One region of the Streptomyces fagopyri genome, then DNA from elsewhere that is predicted to be linked to it. Evidence: riboswitches for the same ligand, from Rfam matches in the RefSeq annotation. Region 1 holds a riboswitch; each other region holds the start of a gene.
The links. Region 1 has a riboswitch for cobalamin ahead of GFH48_RS00035 (enoyl-CoA hydratase-related protein). Riboswitches for the same ligand answer to the same signal wherever they lie in the genome.

Region 2: another riboswitch for cobalamin. It lies ahead of GFH48_RS30460 (cobalamin biosynthesis protein); the one in region 1 lies ahead of GFH48_RS00035 (enoyl-CoA hydratase-related protein).
Region 3: another riboswitch for cobalamin. It lies ahead of GFH48_RS03200 (CbtB domain-containing protein); the one in region 1 lies ahead of GFH48_RS00035 (enoyl-CoA hydratase-related protein).

Annotation. Positions count from the first base shown of each region.
Region 1 covers NZ_CP045643.1:4,923-11,003, forward strand. Annotated here, with positions in the region: gene GFH48_RS00025 (MarR family winged helix-turn-helix transcriptional regulator) at 979-1,431, shown strand; gene GFH48_RS00030 (MDR family MFS transporter) at 1,428-3,098, shown strand; partial or broken gene GFH48_RS00035 (enoyl-CoA hydratase-related protein) at 3,288-3,854, opposite strand; cobalamin riboswitch at 4,288-4,461, opposite strand; gene GFH48_RS00040 (ECF transporter S component) at 4,521-5,345, opposite strand; gene GFH48_RS00045 (ABC transporter ATP-binding protein) at 5,342-6,081, opposite strand, start outside.
Region 2 covers NZ_CP045643.1:7,051,742-7,057,822, forward strand. Annotated here, with positions in the region: gene cobN (cobaltochelatase subunit CobN) at 1-1,039, opposite strand, end outside; gene GFH48_RS30455 (cobyric acid synthase) at 1,036-2,544, opposite strand; gene GFH48_RS30460 (cobalamin biosynthesis protein) at 2,541-3,512, opposite strand; cobalamin riboswitch at 3,620-3,760, opposite strand; gene GFH48_RS30465 (hypothetical protein) at 3,949-4,173, opposite strand; gene GFH48_RS30470 (inorganic phosphate transporter) at 4,186-5,430, opposite strand; gene GFH48_RS30475 (lysozyme) at 5,610-6,081, opposite strand, start outside.
Region 3 covers NZ_CP045643.1:756,562-762,642, forward strand. Annotated here, with positions in the region: gene chvE (multiple monosaccharide ABC transporter substrate-binding protein) at 1-246, opposite strand, end outside; gene GFH48_RS03190 (hypothetical protein) at 924-1,160, opposite strand; gene GFH48_RS03195 (CbtA family protein) at 2,407-3,165, opposite strand; gene GFH48_RS03200 (CbtB domain-containing protein) at 3,185-3,400, opposite strand; cobalamin riboswitch at 3,436-3,580, opposite strand; gene GFH48_RS03205 (hypothetical protein) at 3,654-3,866, opposite strand; gene GFH48_RS03210 (enoyl-CoA hydratase/isomerase family protein) at 3,896-4,999, opposite strand; partial or broken gene GFH48_RS38960 (acyl-CoA dehydrogenase family protein) at 4,996-5,254, opposite strand; gene GFH48_RS38965 (hypothetical protein) at 5,185-5,325, opposite strand; gene GFH48_RS03220 (multicopper oxidase family protein) at 5,506-6,081, opposite strand, start outside.

The DNA of each region.
Region 1 (6,081 bases):
CGACGAGAACAGGCCGCCCTCGACCGGTCCCAGCGGTCCCGGCATCCTGCGACGTTCCGCTGAAGGCGACCGTTTGCCCGTGCGTGTGGCCTGCGTCGACGACACTGACACCGTCATCCCAGCAGGCAGGGTGAGCTTCCCGGCGACGGCTGCCCACTCTGCGCACACGCCAGAGGAAACAAGGTCGGCGCGCCCAAGACCTGATCATCCAGCCTCGGGTGGTCGCGCTCAGAGCCCTGAGGGAGACGGCCCGGTCCACCCCTCCAACCTACGATGACCGACGTCGTGGTGCTCGCGGGGCACTTCGGGGAGCAGGCCGGGTCCGGGCTCCTGGGCTGGTGGAGCTCGGGTGTCGTGGAGGTTGGTGATGTCCCGCCCGCTGTGAGGTGAGCGATCAGCTTCGGGCTGGTGACTTCTCCAGCCCGACCGCGGGAACAACGGGACGCTGCGACACGGCCCGCCACAAAACGACGGCGCAACGCCCGCGGTCCGGCTCACCGCGAGGAGGGACTGCGCAGGCGCACCCCCTGACCCCCACCCTGCGCGGGGCGCACCGCCCCCGAGGAGCGGTGCGCGACGACGGCCCCGCGGAGACCACCGGAGCCACCGGAGCCACCGGAGCCACCGGCCGATGTGCTCATCAATCGATGGGGTCACGAGCCGGTGCGCTCAGGTGCGACGGCCGCCACCGGTACCACCACAGCCTCCCGTCACGCGACCGCTCCGGCACCGACGACCGCCGCGTGGCTCCTCCACGACGACCCACCCTCCCCGAGGACCGCATCTCACCCACCCGGCTCCGGAGCCCCTCCGGGATGGCATATAGTTGCGCGACACATGCAACTGGTTGGTGACGTCAAGAGAGGTACACACGTGGGCAATCCGCCCCCGGAGGGGGATCACAGCACGTCACCTGGAGAGTCCGAGGGCCCTGAGTCCATCCGGCAACTCTCCGAGGGCGTCGACCGCCTCATGCGGATGTTCATCCGCACCCGCGCGCAGCTACTGGACCGGGCTCGCGACGACATCGACTGGTCGGTCCAGATCTTGATGAGCGTGCTGGTGAAACACGGGCCCATGCGCGTCAAGAAGCTGGCGGAGTTGGTCGACTCCGACCCCTCCACCGTGAGCCGTCATGTGGCGCAACTCGTACGTGACGGCTTCCTCGAAAAACGCTCGGACGCCGATGACGGCCGCGCCTGCCAGCTGGTGGCCACCGACAAGGCCCGGCGCTCCGTCGCCGACCGGACACGGTCGCGCGACGCGCACTTCGAGGAAATGCTCCACGCATGGGACAACCATGATCGCGAGAAGCTGGCCGCACTGCTGGTGCGCTTCATCGACGACTTCGAAACGTACAAAACCGCGCTCGCGGCCCAGGACTGGAAGGGCTTCCGTCCGCCGGTGAGCCAGGAGGAGACCACCGCATGAGTTCCACCAGTGCCGCGTCCGCCGAGATCGGCCCGGCCGGTACGGGGGAAGCGCCGAGAACCGGCTACACCCACCAGCAGATCATGGTGATCCTGTCCGGACTTCTGCTCGGGATGTTCCTGGCGGCTCTGGACCAGACCGTCGTCTCGACCGCGATCTACAAGATCGGTGAAAGCCTCAACGGGCTGACCGCGCAGGCATGGGTGACCACCGCGTTCCTCATCACCTCGACGATCGCCACCCCGATGTACGGCAAACTGTCCGACCAGTACGGACGCAAACCCTTCTTCCTCTTCGCCATCGCGGTGTTCATCACCGGCTCGGCGCTCTGCACACTCTCCACCTCGATGTACATGCTGGCCGCGTTCCGCGCCTTCCAGGGCATAGGCGCCGGCGGCCTGTTCTCCCTCGCCTTCGCGATCATCGGCGACATCATCCCGCCGCGCGAACGGGCGAAGTACCAGGGCTACTTCATGGCCGTCTTCGGCACGTCCAGCGTGCTCGGCCCGGTCGTCGGCGGCGCGCTGGCCGGTCAGAACACGCTGCTCGGCATCGACGGCTGGCGCTGGATCTTCCTCATCAACGTCCCGATCGGCATCGTGGCGCTGATCGTGGTGGCCAAGGTCCTCCACCTGGAGCACAATCGGCGCGAGCACCGCATCGACTTCGCGGGCGCGATCTCGCTCATGGTCGCGCTCGTACCCCTGCTGATCGTCGCGGAACAGGGCAGGACGTGGGGCTGGGGTTCCACCTCCTCGCTCGTCTGCTACGTCATCGGTGCCCTCGGCATCGTCAGCTTCCTGTTCGCCGAGCACCGCGCCGGAGATGACGCGCTGCTGCCGATGCGGCTCTTCCGTAACGGTGTGTTCGCCGTCGGGGCCGCCCAGTCGACGATCATCGGTATCGGTATGTTCGGCGGGATCACCCTGCTGCCGCTCTACCTCCAGCTCGTCAAGGGCAACTCCCCGACCAAGGCGGGTCTGCTGACCCTCCCGCTGGTGCTGGGCATCATGGCGCTGTCCGTCGTCGCGGGCCAGATCACCTCTCGCACCGGCCGGTACAAGATCTTCCCGATCATCGGCGGCGGACTGCTCGTCATCGGCATGCTCATGCTCTGGCGGCTGACGGCCGACAGCGGCCTCCTCTACGCCGACATCTCGATGTTCGTGGTCGGCGCCGGTCTGGGTCTGAACATGCAGACCATCGTGCTGGCCATGCAGAACGCCGTACCGCCGCGCGACATCGGCGTCGCCACCTCGTCGACCACGTTCTTCCGGCAGATGGGCGGCACGGCGGGTGTCGCCGTGTTCCTGTCGATCGTCTACTCCGTGGTGGGCGACAAGATCAGCGACGCCTTCTCCGACGCACGCGGCACAGCCGCCTTCCAGGCCGCGGCCCAGGCCCACCCCGACCAGCTCAAGACGCTGACATCCGCGTCCTCCGGTTCCGTCGGCACGCTCAACGACACGTCGTTCCTCAGCCACCTCGACCCCGTCCTCGCCCACCCCTTCAAGGTCGGCTTCACGAACGCGGTCACGGTGGCGTTCCTGGTCGGCGCAGTGGTGCTGGTGGTCGCCTTCGTGCTGGCCTTCTTCATCAAGGAGGTGCCGCTGCGCACCACGGCCGCGGCCTTCACCAAGGACCCGGCCGAGAGCGAGGCGAAGTAGGAAGACCGCATGCAGACCGAACGCCGTGGGAGGACCGCCATACCTTCCCACGGCGTTCAGCGCTCTCTCCGGGACCCACTCACCTTCCGACGCCATCCCCGCGTAGCAGGTACCGGCTCCAGGCCGCACCACCCGGCATTGGTCTCGCTGTCACGTGGTGTGGTGCGGTCCGACGCGCGAGCGCCCTGATCACCGGTGGCTGAAGTCCGGCGGCCGTTTGTCGATGAAGGCCTCCATCCCTTCCTTCTGGTCGGCGGTCGCGAACACGGCGTGGAACAGACGGCGTTCGAAGCGCACACCTTCGGCGAGCGTGGTCTCGAAGGCCCGGCCGACGGCGTCCTTGGCCATCATCGCCACCGGCAGCGACATGCCTCCGACGGTCTCCGCGACGGCGAGGACCTCCCCCAGCAGTTCCTGGGCCGGCACGACGCAGGAGACGAGTCCGGCGCGCTCGGCCTCGGTCGCGTCCCTCGTGCGCCCGGTCAGGCACAGCTCCATGGCCTTGGCCTTGCCGACCGCCCGGGTGAGTCGCTGTGAGCCGCCGATGCCGGGGATCACGTCGAGCTTGATCTCCGGCTGGCCGAAGACGGCGGTGTCGGCGGCGAGCAGGATGTCGCAGAGCATCGCCGGCTCGCAGCCCCCTCCCAGGGCGTACCCGGCGACGGCCGCGATGGTGGGGGTACGCAGCTGTGCGAGTCGGTCCCAGGCGGTGAACCAGTCGCTGAGGTACATGTCCATGTACTGCTGCGGCTGCATCCTGTACCTCGCCCGTAGGGGTCGTAGACGTCTGCGTACGTTCCCGATGTTCCGGGGGTGTGCTTGCCGCCGATGAAGTGGTTCAACTCGCGTACCGGGGCGTGGTCGTGTTCACGGACCATGAGTGCCTGCTCTCGTCAGGTGGGATCCGGGGATGGCGCGTCGCTCATCGGCACGCACGGGCAGCGCCCTGTACGCGCGAGAGAACGCGGGACGACGTATGACGCGAAGAGACGTTCAGAAAGCTCTGATCGCGTACGCCAGCACGGAAGCGGCTCGACGCCTGGTGCGCGACGCCGGCACAACAGGCATCGGTACGGACACCGTGTCCGTTGCGCGTGCGGGAAGTTCAGCACGCGAAGACGGTCCGGGCCTGCGGGTCGGGTCATGGGCGCACACTGGTGCCCTGCGTGTCTGCTCCATCCTCGTGGAAAACACGGAACAAACCGCGGCCGGTATCCTGACTCCCGGATCAACGCGTGCCGTCCACCTTCCCGGCATCCTGCTCTTCGGTGGCGTCCTGCTCGACGACGTACTCCCCGGTCACAGTGGCGGGACCGTGCCGGATTCACACCGGCTTCCCTGCACCGCGGGTCTTGCCCACGAGGACATGGTTGGACGCCCTAGTAAATCCACTACGACACGCGGCTGATTTGGCGAACGTGGTCAGTGGGACTCGGATTCGGCGCGCTTCGACGCGGTGAACCGCACAGGTGCTTGGAAGCGAGCGCGTCGGGCGGCACGTCGGAATGTGGTGAGCACGGCTGGGCCGGCCAGCAGGATGCACACGAAGTTGGTGACCGCGCGTCCGGTGTCCCAGCCCAGTGAGGTGGCGAGGTCGAAGGCGATGTAGCGGTGCCATTGCTCGGTGAAGGGCAGGCCGGGGAGGTAGGCGATGGAGCTGTTCGGGTCGAGGGAGAACGGCCAGAACGACAGGTTGAGCAGGAACCCGAAGAGATAGCCGGAGACCGATCCGTAGACGGCCAGCAGGAGCACCTCCCGCCGACCGGACGCCCTGGGCAGGAATCCGGCGAGCATGCCCACGAAGGCACAGCCGAACATCTGGTACGGCATCCACGGCCCGACCCCGCCGGTGATGAGCGCGGAGGCGAACAGGGAGGTGCAGCCGAGGGTGAACCCGAAGCCGGGCCCATAGACACGGCCGGCCAGGACCAGCACGAAGAAGACCGTCTCGATGCCGGCGGTTCCGGCGCCCAGTGGCCGCAGGGCCGCGTTGACGGCCGACAGCACCCCGAGCATGGCCAGTGCTTTGGAGTTGATGCCGCCCTCGGCGATCTCGGAGAGCACCACGCACAGCACGAGCACCAGCAGCACGCCGAAGATCAGCGGAGGAGCGTAGTTGGAGCCGAACTTTCCCGGCGCCACGACGAACGGCCAGAAGAACGCGACCGCCCCGAGGAACGCGGCCAGGGCGATGACGACGCCGGCCCGTGGGGTGAGACGGATGGCGGAGGCGAACGGGGAGGTCATGCTCCCGCCTTCGTGTCGTCGGTGTCGTCGAGCGCCGCGGTGAACTGCTCGACCGTCAGATAGGGCAGCGGTGAGAGGATCTTCGCTGTTTGCGGGGCGAAGACCGGGGAGGCGACGATGACTTCCGCGGTCGGCCCGTCGGCCACGATGTCCCCCTCGGCCATGACCACGACCCGGTCCGCGGCGCGGGCGGCGAACTCGACGTCGTGGGTGGAGATCACGACGGCCCGCCCCTCGGACGCCAGCGCGTTCACGATGCCGATGAGCTGGGTCTTCGCGCGGTAGTCGAGTCCACGGGTCGGCTCGTCCAGGAGGAGGACCCGGGGAGCGGCGGAGAGCTGGATGGCCAGGACCAGGGCGAGTTTCTGTCCCTCGGACAGGTCCCGCGGGTGGGTGTGGTCGTCGAGGCCCGGTACCAGCCGGTCCAGGATCGCCCGGGCCCTCTCCCCCGCGCCGACCGCGCTGGTGTCCGACTCGTACCTGCGCGACTCCGAGTCCGCTTGGTCCAGCTCCTGCTTGACACTTTCCAGATAGAGCAGGTCGGCCGGTGTCTGGGGTACCAGGCCGATGATGCGGCGTGCCTCGGCGGCGGAGACGGTGTGCGGATCTCTCGTGGCTCCGTCTCCGGTGTCCGCCGTCACGCTTCCCGCCCGGCGGGGCCCTGAGCCTTGGAGGGCCCACAGCAGCGAGGACTTGCCGGATCCGTTGCGGCCCATGAGGGCTGTGACCTCCCCGC
Region 2 (6,081 bases), 7.0 Mb from region 1:
CGACCCGCGAGTGCTTGGTCGGGTACGCGGTGAAGACGAGCGCGAGCTTCTTCTCGGCGTTCGGCTTGTGCCTCAACCGGGCGTGCCGTACGGCGATTCCGGCGACGCGCGCGGCCCGTTCGGGATCGGCCACGTACACCGGGACGTCGTCGGGGCCCTGCTCCTTGAAGGAGAACGGCACGGTGATGAGCCGCCCGTCGAACTCCGGGATGGCGACCTGCATCGCCGCGTCCATGGGGGAGAGGGCGGCGTCCGACTCGTCCCAGGCCCGCTTCGACGAGGTGAGGCAGAGCCCCTGCAGCACGGGGATGTCGAGGTCGGCGAGGGCGCCGATGTCCCAGGCCTCGTCGTCGCCGCCCGCGGACGCCTCCGAGGCGTGTGTGCCGCCCGCCGCGAGCACGGTGGCGACCAGCGTGTCGGTCCTGCCGAGGATGTCGTAGAGACCGCTGTCGGCGCCGCGCAGTGAACCGCAGTACACGGCGAGGGCGTTGGCGCCGCGTGCCTCGACGGCGTCGCACAGCGTGTCGACGAAGGCGGTGTTCCCGGCCAGTTGGTGGGCGCGGTAGAAGAGCACCCCGACGGTCGGGCGGCCCTCGATGAAGACCCGCTCGCCGTGGACGCCGTACTCGGGCATCGCGCGGGGCTCCTCGAAGCCCTCACCGGTGAGCAGCACGGTGTCGGAGAGGAACCGGGCCAGCTCGGTGAGGTTCTCCGGCCCGCCCTCGACCAGATAGCGCAGCGCCTCGGCCACCACACCGGCCGGCACCGACGAATCGGCCATCAACTCGGCGTCGGGGACGGTCTCGCCGCCGAGGAGCACGGTCGGGATTCCGGACGCCTTGAGGACGGCGAGCCCGTCCTCCCAGGCACGCTTGCCGCCCAGCAGCCGGACGACGGCGACGTCCGCGCCCTCGACGAGCCGGGGGAGTTCCTCGCCCACCTCCACCCGGGTCGGGTTGCCGATCCGGTACGGGGCGCCGGAGGCCCGGGCCGCCAGCAGATCGGTGTCGGCGGTCGACAACAACAACACTGTGCTCATGCGGGCGCTCCCGGTGGAATGAAGGGCAGTCCTTGCGGCGCGCCCGACTCGATGAGCCGCCACAGCGCGTCCGTGTCCGCGTGTTCCTCGATCAGATCGCCGAGCCGGTCGAGCTGCTCCTCGCGCAGCGCCCCGAACGACGTGTCGGCGGCGGGTACGAAGCGGCGGCCCGCGGCGGCCGCCACCTCGCGCAGAAAGGCACGCCGGAAGCCGTCCGACTCCAGCGAGCCGTGCCAGTGGGTACCCCAGACGGCGCCCACACGGCACCCGTCCAGGAAGGGGTCGCCACCGGTCACCTCGGCGACGCCGTGATGGATCTCGTACCCCTCGACGTGTTCGCCGAGCGCCTCGCCGGCCGGGCGCGTGAGGGTCTTCTCGCGCGCGAACCGCACGCGCACCGGCAGCAGTCCGAGGCCGTCGACGGCGCCCGCCCTGGACTCCACCTCGTCCTCGATGTGTTCACCGAGGATCTGGAAGCCGCCGCAGATGCCGAGCACGGGCCGGCCCTCGCGGGCCCTGCGCAGGACGGCCTCCGCGAGTCCGCGTTCCCGCAGCCACCGCAGCGCCGCCACCGTCCCCCGGGTCCCGGGCACGATGACGAGGTCGGCGTCGGCGAGTTCCGCGGCCCGGTCCACGAACCGTACGACGACGCCGGGTTCGGCGGCCAGCGCGTCCACGTCCGTGAAGTTGGACATCAGCGGGACCGCGCAGACCGCGACGCGCAGGACGTCCTCGCCGACCGGCCCGGCGACCGCGGACTCCCGTACGGCGCCCCGCAAGGAGACGCGCAGGCCGTCCTCCTCGTCGATCCCGAGGCCGTGCCGGAAGGGCAGCACCCCGTACGTACGGCGTCCGGTGAGGTCCTTGAGCATGTCGAGTCCGGGCTCCAGCAGGGACACATCACCCCGGAACTTGTTGACCAGGAATCCGGCGACGAACTCCTGGTCCTCGCGGGACAGCAGCGCGACCGTCCCGAAGAACGAGGCGAACACACCGCCGCGGTCGATGTCGCCGACGACGAGCACCGGCAGCCGCGCGTTGCGCGCGATCCCCATGTTCACGATGTCGGTCCGCCGCAGGTTGATCTCGGCAGGACTGCCGGCCCCCTCACAGATCACCGCGTCATATGTGCCCCGCAACTCGGCGAGGCAGTCCAGCACGGTGCCCAGGAGCTGTTGCTGCCGGCCGCCGTGGTAGCCGCGGGCGGTCATCTCGCCCACCGGTCTGCCCATGAGCACGACCTGACTGCTCCGGTCGCTGCCCGGCTTCAGCAGCACGGGGTTCATGAGGGCGGTCGGTTCCACGCGGGCGGCCTGCGCCTGCATGGCCTGGGCGCGCCCGATCTCGGCGCCCTCGCGGGTCACGAAGGAGTTCAAGGACATGTTCTGCGCCTTGAAGGGCGCGACCTTGACGCCCTGCCGCACCAGCCACCGGCAGATCCCGGCGGTCACGACGCTCTTGCCGGCGTCGGAGGTGGTTCCGGCGACGAGGAGACCGCCGCTCATGTCGTACGCCCTTTCGTGAGGGGGCCCCTGGCGATCAGCCGCCCGGCCAGCAGTCGTCCCGCGGCACTCGCGCCCAGGGCGAGCCAGCCGACGCGCCGTGACAGCCGTACGGCCCGTTCGATGTCGCCGACGCGCACGGCGCGCCCGCCGTCGTTGAGGACGGGCCGGTGCTCGATCCGGCCGGAGTACGAGAGGGGCCCGCCGAGCCGCACCCCGAGCGATCCGGCGAACGAGGCTTCCACGGGACCGGCGTTGGGGCTCGGGTGCCGGCGGGCGTCGGCGCGCCAGGCGCGCACCGCCCCGCGCGGGTCGTCGCCGGCGACGGTGGCGAGCGCCGCGGTCAGCCGCGCTCCCGGCCAGCCCGCGACGTCGTCGAGCCGCGCGGAAGCCCAGCCGTACCGCAGGTACTTGGCGGATCTGTGCCCGACCATGGCGTCGAGCGTGTTCACGGCGCGGAAGGCGACCAGTCCGGGCACACCGCCGACCGCTCCCCACACCAGGGCGCCCACCACGGCGTCGGAGGTGTTCTCGGCGACCGACTCGACGACGGCCCGCGCGATGCCGTCGCGGTCCAGCGCCTGGGGGTCGCGCCCGCACAGGTGCGGCAGCCGTGCGCGGGCGGCCTCGACGTCACCGGTGCCGAGCGCGGCACCGATCGCCCGCGCCTCACGCCCGAGGGAGGTGCCCCCGACGACGGCCCAAGTGGCGGCGGCGGTCAGGGCGATGGACGCGGTACGGGAACGGCGTGCGCAGCGGCTCGCCAGCGCGGCCAGCGCACCGGCGCCCCCGACGCAGACGCTGGTGTGCAGCGCTCCCCATCCGCGGTGGTCCCGCCACAGCATCCGCTCCACGGCTCCCGCGGCCCGCCCGAACGCGGCGACCGGATGACCCCGGCGGGGGTCGCCGAGCAGCAGGTCGCCGAGGAGGCCGGTGGCGGCGCCGTACGCGAAGACGCGATCGGCACGCACGGGGTCAGCCGGCCGTGGGGTGAAGTGGAACCCTCGTACTCATCAAGACCCGCAACGGGCAGCCGCGCATGGCGATATGTCCTCACTCAGGGTGTCCACGCCCTGGTTCGACGAGACCGGCGGTGAGAGTTCCTGGCTCCCGGGGAGTTCCTTCCCCGGTCACAGTGGCGGGACCGCGCCGGATTCACACCGGCTTCCTCTTCTGTCGCCGTACTTGGCTCCGGCAGTCCACCACGGGTTGCAGGACCCGTCAACTTGCCGTTGACCTGCGAGGGGAGAGTGTGCGAAGGCCCACATGACGAGGGGCGGGGGAGGACGTGCGCGTGGGGTGAGGGACGGCATACGCGTGGGGTGCGGGACGGTGATCCGTCCCGCACCCCACGTGAAGTGAAGCCCGATTCAGGCTGTTTGCCGGAGCGCGGTCACCCGCGCGAGGTCACTTGCCGACGATGAGATAGATCCCGTACGCCACCGCCGCCGCGCACGCGGCGAAGCAGACGTACGCGCCGGTGACCGCGAGAGCGGCCGAACCACCCTGGGCGGACGCGGACTCGCGCTTGGTGAGACCGACGATGCCGAGGGTGAAGAGGCCGACGAGGGCCACGGTGACCACGAGGCTGACTCCGAAGACGGAGCCGAGGGCTGCCCAGTCGATGTTCATGCTGTTCTGTCCTTACACCGTGGCCGGGCGGGTGGGCTCCGCGTCCGGGGACGGGATGGTGGTCTTGAGATCGCCGGACCGGTCTCCGGCGACGGGGCCCGCGGGCGGCGGGACGACCGCGGCCATCGCGGTGGTGACGACACCGGCCGGCTCGGCGGCGACGTCGTTGACGTTGTCGACGGTGACCGGCTGACGCCGGGACAGGGTCCAGATGACGCCGGCGCCGGCGACCAGCAGCGCGCCGGTGAGGACGATGCCCCAGGTGCCCTGCTTGGTCAGGAACTCGGCGGCGGCGCCGGCCAGTCCGGCGGCCGGCAGGGTCAGGCCCCAGGCGACGAACATCCGGGTCGCGGTCGACCAGCGGACGACACCGCCCTTGCGGCCGAGACCCGAGCCCATCACGGCGCCCGAGCAGACCTGGGTGGTGGAGAGGGAGAAGCCGATGTGCGAGGAGGCCAGGATGGCCGTCGCGGCGCTGGTCTGGGCGGCGAAGCCCTGCTGCGGCGCGAGGTCGGTCAGCCCCTTGCCCATCGTGCGGATGATGCGCCAGCCGCCCAGGTAGGTGCCGAGCGCGATGGCGGTACCGGCCGAGACGATGACCCAGGTGGGAGGGTTCGAGCCGGGAGCGATCACGCCTCCGGTGACCAGGGCGAGGGTGATGATGCCCATCGTCTTCTGCGCGTCGTTCGTGCCGTGCGCCAGCGAGACCAGACCGGCCGAGGCGATCTGGCCGGCGCGGTAGCCCTTGGCGGTCGCCCTCTGGTCGGCGCGGTTGCTGATCCGGTACGTCAGCCGGGTGGCCAGCATCGCGGCGAATCCGGCCACGACGGGCGCGGCGACCGCGGGGAGCAGGACCTTGGTGACGACGGTCGAGCCGTTCACCGACGACCAGCCGGCCGACATGACCGCGGCGCCGATCAGACCACCGAACAGCGCGTGGGAGGAACTGGAGGGCAGACCCAGGAGCCAGGTCAGCAGATTCCAGAGGATGGCGCCGACGAGCGCCGCGAAGATCACTTCGGTGCGTATGCCCTCTTCGTTGATGAGTCCGCCGGAGATCGTCTTGGCGACCTCCACGGAGAGGAACGCACCGACGAGATTCAGCACGGCGGACATGGCCACCGCCGTCTTGGGCTTCAGAGCGCCGGTCGAGATGGTCGTCGCCATCGCGTTGGCAGTGTCGTGGAAACCGTTCGTGAAATCGAACACGAGAGCGGTGACGATCACGATTCCGAGGAGGAGCGTGATGTGTTCCATTTACCCAGGCTTCTGTTTGACGTCAGTGGCAGTTGGACCGTAGGCAACCTGAGTGAACGGAAGATGAACTGAGGCGGGCTTAGGGGTGTATCGAACCACGGTTCTCCCCTCCGTTTGTGTCGGCGTGAACGCCCGCGGAGTGGCCCGTGGTTCGAACGAAGGCGGAATATCGGGCTCCGTCAGCCCCTCGCGAGTCTCTTCAGCCGGGCCAGGGATCCGTTGAAGAGATTCTGGTCACCCGGCAGGGCCCCGTTGTTGTCGTACTGCCAGAACGTCCACGTCGACCAGCCGCCCGGCACCGCGCCGATGTCCGATGAGTCGTAGCGGGCCAGCCAGAGAGGGTGGTCCGCGGCGAAGGCGCGGCTGTTCCCGGTGCAGGTGGTCCACCAGTGGGCGGTCGTGTAGATCACCGGGCGGCGGCCCGTCTCCCGTTCGAGCTCGTCGCTGAAGTCCTGGATCCAGTGCACGAGCCCGGTTTTGCTCATGCCGTAACACTTGTGCCTGCTGTACGGGTTGTACTCGATGTCGAGCGCGGGCGGCAGCGTCCGGCCGTCGGCCTGCCAGACGCCTCCGTTGCGTACGAAATACGCGGCCTGCCTGGTTCCGGACGATTTGTTAGGAATTGCGTAGTGGTACGCGCCGCGGAGGATG
Region 3 (6,081 bases), 750 kb from region 1:
CTGCGAGACCTGGGTCTTCGGGTCGTCGTTGCCGTAGACCAGCTTCGTCTTGTACCCCTTGGCCTTCAGGTCCGTGACGACGTTCTTGCCGTCGGCGATCCAGCGCTCGGAGGCCTGCGTCGGCATCGCGATGCCGATCGTGCCGCCCTCGGGGGTGTCCTTGCTGTCCTTGCCACAGGCCGACAGGGTGAGAGCGACGGAAACAGCACCGGCGAGGGCGGCGAGGGCGGCTCTTCGGTTGCGCATGATGATCGATCCTTGTTCTTCTCGTCGTTGAGGAGATGACGGGGTATCAGATGACTACGGGAAGGTACTGGGGGCCGGGCGGATACGGCCGACCGCGCCGTGTCCCGGCCCAGATCTCACAGTTGGGCCACAGGGCGAGATCCGTGGCTACCGGGTCAGCCCGGTCCTCGGTCGGAGCGGCACACTGCGGCGGACCGGCCCGGCGACCTCGTGGATCCGCCCGTGGCAGCCGAGGTCCTCGAAGGCCCTGGCGCGCATCACCACGGGAGTGGACCCGACGTCTCTCGACGAGACGGCCGCCGGCCAGGTCGCTCGGCACATGTACCGGGATTGGTGCTCAGGAGCCTCCGTGTCTCGCAGATTGCCGCTCGGTGCGTCGGCGTCACCCAGCACCGCCAAAGGCCTGCCGACCTCGGCGATCCCTGTGTTGGTGTACACCTCGACGCGTGTCGGCCCACGCCACGGCATACCCACCGGGCGTGCGCCAACTCCGTTGATGCGCACGACGGTTGCCTTTCACCGTTCGAAATCTCGCCACGCATTCGGAACGTTGGCGTGACACTAGGTAGCGAAGATGCGGAGTGTCAACGGGGCAAACAGGTAACGGTCCCGGAAACGCCCCGGACATCACCTTTGACCTCGGGAGGAACCTTTGCGGTGGCCTCCGCCGGGCTCCCTCACACCAGCGTTAACGGAACTCGGCGCGCGCCCGCGTGGTCCGGATCGGCCGGCGGTACCTCCCCGTCCGTGACGAGCGAGCCGTGGACGTGCCGGGCGCCCCGCTCGGTGCGCGTGCCCCTGCCGATCAGGCCGGTCACGGTGTCGCGCCGGTCCAGGACGAGCCGCTGACCCAGGTGGTGGTCCGTGTGGTGGTCATGGACGGTGTCGGCCGACGTCTTCGCGATGCCGCGCACTTGGCAGTCACCTTCGGATCCGTTCCGGGCGATCCCTCTTTCGGTGTCCGGCGGACCCGGCGCGGACGCTATGATCCGTGATCACGCGACCACGATCCGCGTCGGACACCAGTACGTCGTGAAGCCTCGGCCTGCACGTTCCACACCTCGTTGCCACATGATCCTGGGGAGAGACCATGGGACAGGGGATGACCGGCGACCGCACCCGCGGCGTGGACATCTGTACGGCCGACGGGCCTCGGCCCCCGACCCACACGCCCGCCACTCTCCTCGGCCCGGCCGGCAGCACCAACGGGCCCGCCCCGTTCCGTCGCCACTCCACTCGGACCGTGGTGCTCGGCGGCCCCTGAACTGTTCGGTGATTGCGGCCACTTGGACGCCGGCGGCCTCTGTGGCGTGTCCTCACGGCGCACGGCCGACCCCCGGGTGCGGAATGAACGTACCGTCGCTCTCGTCGGTCCTCGGTCGACGGTGGAGCGGGGGCGCTCCCCGCTGCGGACAGCCGTTCCGTCCGCGGCCGAGGCTGCCCCGGACGCTCCACGGAGAACGGACGCGACCTGCCCGGGAGACGGGGAAGCCGGTCGCGGTGGACCGTTCGGACAGGTTGCCGCCGACCGACGGTCGAGTCCGTCGCCGTGGTCCAGCGGCGCGAGGTGGGCCGCCCCGCGGAAGGGCAGCCGGCCGGGGCGCGGTCGGTGCGAGCGGTGCAGTGTGCGGGACACCGTGGCGTAGTGGGGCAGGGGCCCCGCGACAGGCAGCGTTCGCGTCAAGGAACGCCGTCCGATGCGTGGTCCCGCCGTACCGGCCGGAAGACCTCCTGCCGGACGTACTCGACCCTTCGGCCGGCATCTCAAGTGGACCCGGCTGCCGCGCCGTTGAGACAGCGGGGAACGGGCCCGGCGTGAAGGCGGGACGGACGTCGCCCGTCAGGTCGCCGGCCGCCTGATGCCGACACGGGCCGCTCGTCGGCCCTCAGGAGCAGGCGCCGCCATCTCGCGCCCACCGAGTGCGCCGACCGCCGTTGTGGCCGTCCGGTCGCCCGGGATCGCCGCCCCTCCTCCCTCGCTGTCGCCGTCGTCGCCCGCACGCCACCGGGAAGGCGTCCGAGCCGTCCGCCAGTCTCCCGAGCCGTGGATTCCGGGAGAACACGCAGAGGGCCCCCGGACGGTTCCGGTGGGCCCTCTGCGTGTGATCGACGACCGGTGTCTCAGCCGTCTTCTCGGTGCGTCACCTCTGCGGGAACGCGTCAGTTCGTTACGGGAGTCGCTCCCGCCGCCACGGCCGCCGCCGGTCGCGGCGCCAGCAGTCGCTGCGCCAACTCACCGAAGACCAGACCGAATCCGGTCCACAGGGTGAGCTGGATGGCGAGGGCCGAGGTACGGAATCGCCACAGCAACGTGGCCGGGAAGTCCTTGGGGACCTCGTTGATGACCGGAAGGAACTCGTAGGCGATTCCGATCACGAGAGCGAAGAAGACGACCGCGGCGACGGTCCCGTACCAGGTGCCCCAACGGGGTGCGAGCCGCTTGCCGATGATCACGGCGGCGATCGCGAGAAGCACACTGAGCACCATCATCAGGAAGTACAGCGTCGTGCGCTTGCCGATGGTGTCGGGATCGCCGACGGACGGCGGGTTGGCCGGGTACTTCAGGAACGGCACGACGTAGACCGCGAGCAGGGCGCAGCCGGACAGCAGCAGCGCGGTCGCGCGCGGGCTGAAGCGGCCGACCCGGCCGAGCGCGAAGCAGTACGCGAGGGCGGCGATTCCGCCGAAGGCCACGCCGTAGATCAGCACGCCGGTGGCGAGGCCGCCGGTGGACTGAAGGCTACGGCTGACGATCTCGACCTCGTGCCCGTGTGCCGGGGCGTGGGCCTCTTCGAATCCGATGGCGTCGTCGACACTGGGCTCGCCCAGGAAGTAGGCGACGACGAGGGCCAGCACACCGGCGGCGAGACCGGCGAGCATGCCCCGCACGAGAAGATTTCTGACAGTTGCGGAGTTCATGGGTGCGCGGTGCCCCTCGTCAGTGGCAGGGGAAGCCGAGGAGGTGGCGGGCATCGTGCACCCACTCGTGGACGTCCTCGCCGGAGACGACGGCGGTGGCGCCCTGCTCGGCACCGACGAAATAGAGCAGGACCAGCATCAGGATGCCGAAGAAGACCGCCCAGGGGACGATCGTGCCGATCGGCAGCTTGGCGGGGATCGGGGTGGCTGTCGGCGGAGCGACGGTCTGCGCCATGGCAGGACCTCCTCGGGAGTTCGCGTCCCATCTCGGTGGTGCACAGGACGACAGCTGCGGGTCTGACTTGAGAGACCCCCCGAGGAGGGGGTCTCGTTCACAGTGGCGCGACCGTGCCGGATTTCCACCGGCTTCCGCCATGCCGTCGTCGATATCGCACTGACCGTACCGCGTGTCGGGTTCATGGCCAAGACCGTCCCAGCCGTCGTGATCTTCATCTCGCCGGGCAGGGCGGGCGGCCGTGACCTGTGGGTCAGCGGTGGATGAAGCGGGCCCGCGCCTCGTCGCCGGGGGCGCTCGTGCGCTCCTTCTCGTCGATGGCCGCGACGACCTCGTTCAAGTCGCCGAGTTCCAGGGCGTCGAGGACGTGGAGGGCGGCCGGCACCCGCGGGGAGAGGACGACTTGGACGCGGCCGCGTATCCGATCGGCCGTCATGACCGGGTTGGCGGCCGTGGCTGCGCCCATGTGCCCGATCCCACCGACCGCGACGGCGCTCACCAGGGAGCCTCGGGGGTGATGTCGGATGCGGCGAGGCCGAGTTCGCGCTCGCCGAGCGGGGTGAAGAAGCGTGCGACGTCCGCGTCGGTGACCTCGGCGAGCGTCGGTGGTGACCAGCGCGGGTCGCGGTCCTTGTCGATGACCTGGGCCCGGATGCCCTCCACGAGGTCCGGTTCGGTGAGCGCCGCGCAGGAGACGCGGTACTCCTGGTCCAGGACCTTCTCCAGTGAGCCGAGCCCGCGGGCCGCACGCATCGCGGCGAGGGTGACCTTGAGCGCGGTGGGCGACTTGGCGAGCAGGGTCTCCGCGGCCTGCTTGGCACCACTGTCCCCGTGGTCCAGCAGGCGGCCGATGATCTCCTCGACGGTGGCGGCGGAGTAACAGGCGTCGATCCATCCCCGTGCTTCCGCGAGCTCTCCGGGCGGCGCGGGCCTGACATGTCGGCCCAGCACCTCCCGTACCGGTGCGTGAGCGAGGTCCTGGACCAGGCGTGGCAGGGACCCGGACGGCACGTAGTGGTCGGACAGCCCGCACAGCTGGGCGTCGCCCGCGCCCACCGCGGTTCCCGTCAGCGCGAGGTGCGTGCCGAGTTGGCCGGGCGCGAGGGCGAGGAGGTAGGTGCCGCCCACGTCCGGGACGAAGCCGATACCCGTCTCGGGCATCGCGATGCGGGAACGCTCACCGGCGATCCGTACGCTGCCGTGGGCCGAGACGCCGACGCCGCCGCCCATCACGATGCCGTCCATCACGGCGACATACGGCTTCGGGTAGCGGGCGATACGGGCGTTGAGCCGGTACTCGTCGCGCCAGAAGGCCGCCGACGCCGTGCCGTCCCCGTTCTTGGCGTCGTCATGGATCGCGCGGATGTCGCCGCCCGCGCACAGGCCCCGCTCCCCCGCGCCGGTCACGACGACGGTCTCCACGGCCGGGTCGTGTTCCCACACCGTCAGCGCGGCGTCGATACGGCGGACCATGGCATGGGTGAGCGCGTTGAGCGCCCGGGGGCGGTTGAGGGTGAGGTACGCGGCACGCCCCTCGGTGCGCAGGAGCACGGAGTCGTCGGCGCCGGTGACCGCCCCGGCGTCATGGGCGCCGGTCATCCGAACGCCTCCGTCAGGCCGTGGGCGACGACAACACGCATGATCTCGTTGGTTCCTTCCAGGATCTGGTGGACACGGAGGTCCCGGACGATCTTCTCGACACCATGTTCGCTCACCACTCCTCCAGGTAGCCGCACCCCCGTGCGGTTGCCACGCCCGGCCCGCCACCGAGCAGCCGGTGCCGGTCACGAACCGCTCGGCCACGCCACGGAGGTGAGGTGCGCGCGGGTCGCCGCGGTCCAGGGCCGGGACCGCCGGACGGCGAAGGCCGGTGAGGCCACGACGACGTGGGTGGGACCGTCGGCGACGATGTCCCCTCCGGCCATGGCCACCGCACCGCCCCCCGGACGGGGGCCGGCTCCACGCGGCACCCCGGGTCACGGAATACACGACGTCTGACACCCGGCATCCGGACACCGGCGAGGTCAGCTCACCGTACGGGCAGCCCGGCCCCGGCCCTTCGGCCGGGACGAGCCGCCCATCCGGCGCGGGCGTGTGAACCCGGTCTACATCTTCATCCCGGCGTGCCCGCCCGCCTTCTGGTTCATCCCCATGGCGCCGTTCATCCCCATCAACATGTCATGGATTCCATGAACGGCCGACGGCATGATCACGAAGGGCCGCATCATGCCCTCGTCCTCGTGGTCCAGGATGTGGCAGTGGTACATCACCTTGCCGGTCTGCTCCGCCAGACGTCCGGCCACGGTGACGAGGGTGTTGGCGTTGACGGTGATGGTGTCCTTCCAGCCGGACTCCTCCGGCGCGACGGGCACGGGCGCGCCGAGGGTGATCGGCTTCGTCGTCCGTCCGGTGGCGAAGTCCATGCCCGAACCGTCCACCGTACGGCGGTCGATGACCTGGAAGTTCATGAGGTGGATGTGCATCGGGTGATAGATGGGCACCCCCGCGGGCGCGACGCTGACGAAGTGCCACTTCTCCCAGGTGCCGGACGCCGCGAAGAACGTCGTGGTGTCCTCGAACATGACGCCTGTGCGTCGCAACGTCCTTGTCCCGCCCGGCATTGCGATCGTCACGACCCCGTCGCCGGGCGCCGTGCCGGCCGCCGCCTCGCGCATCTCCCA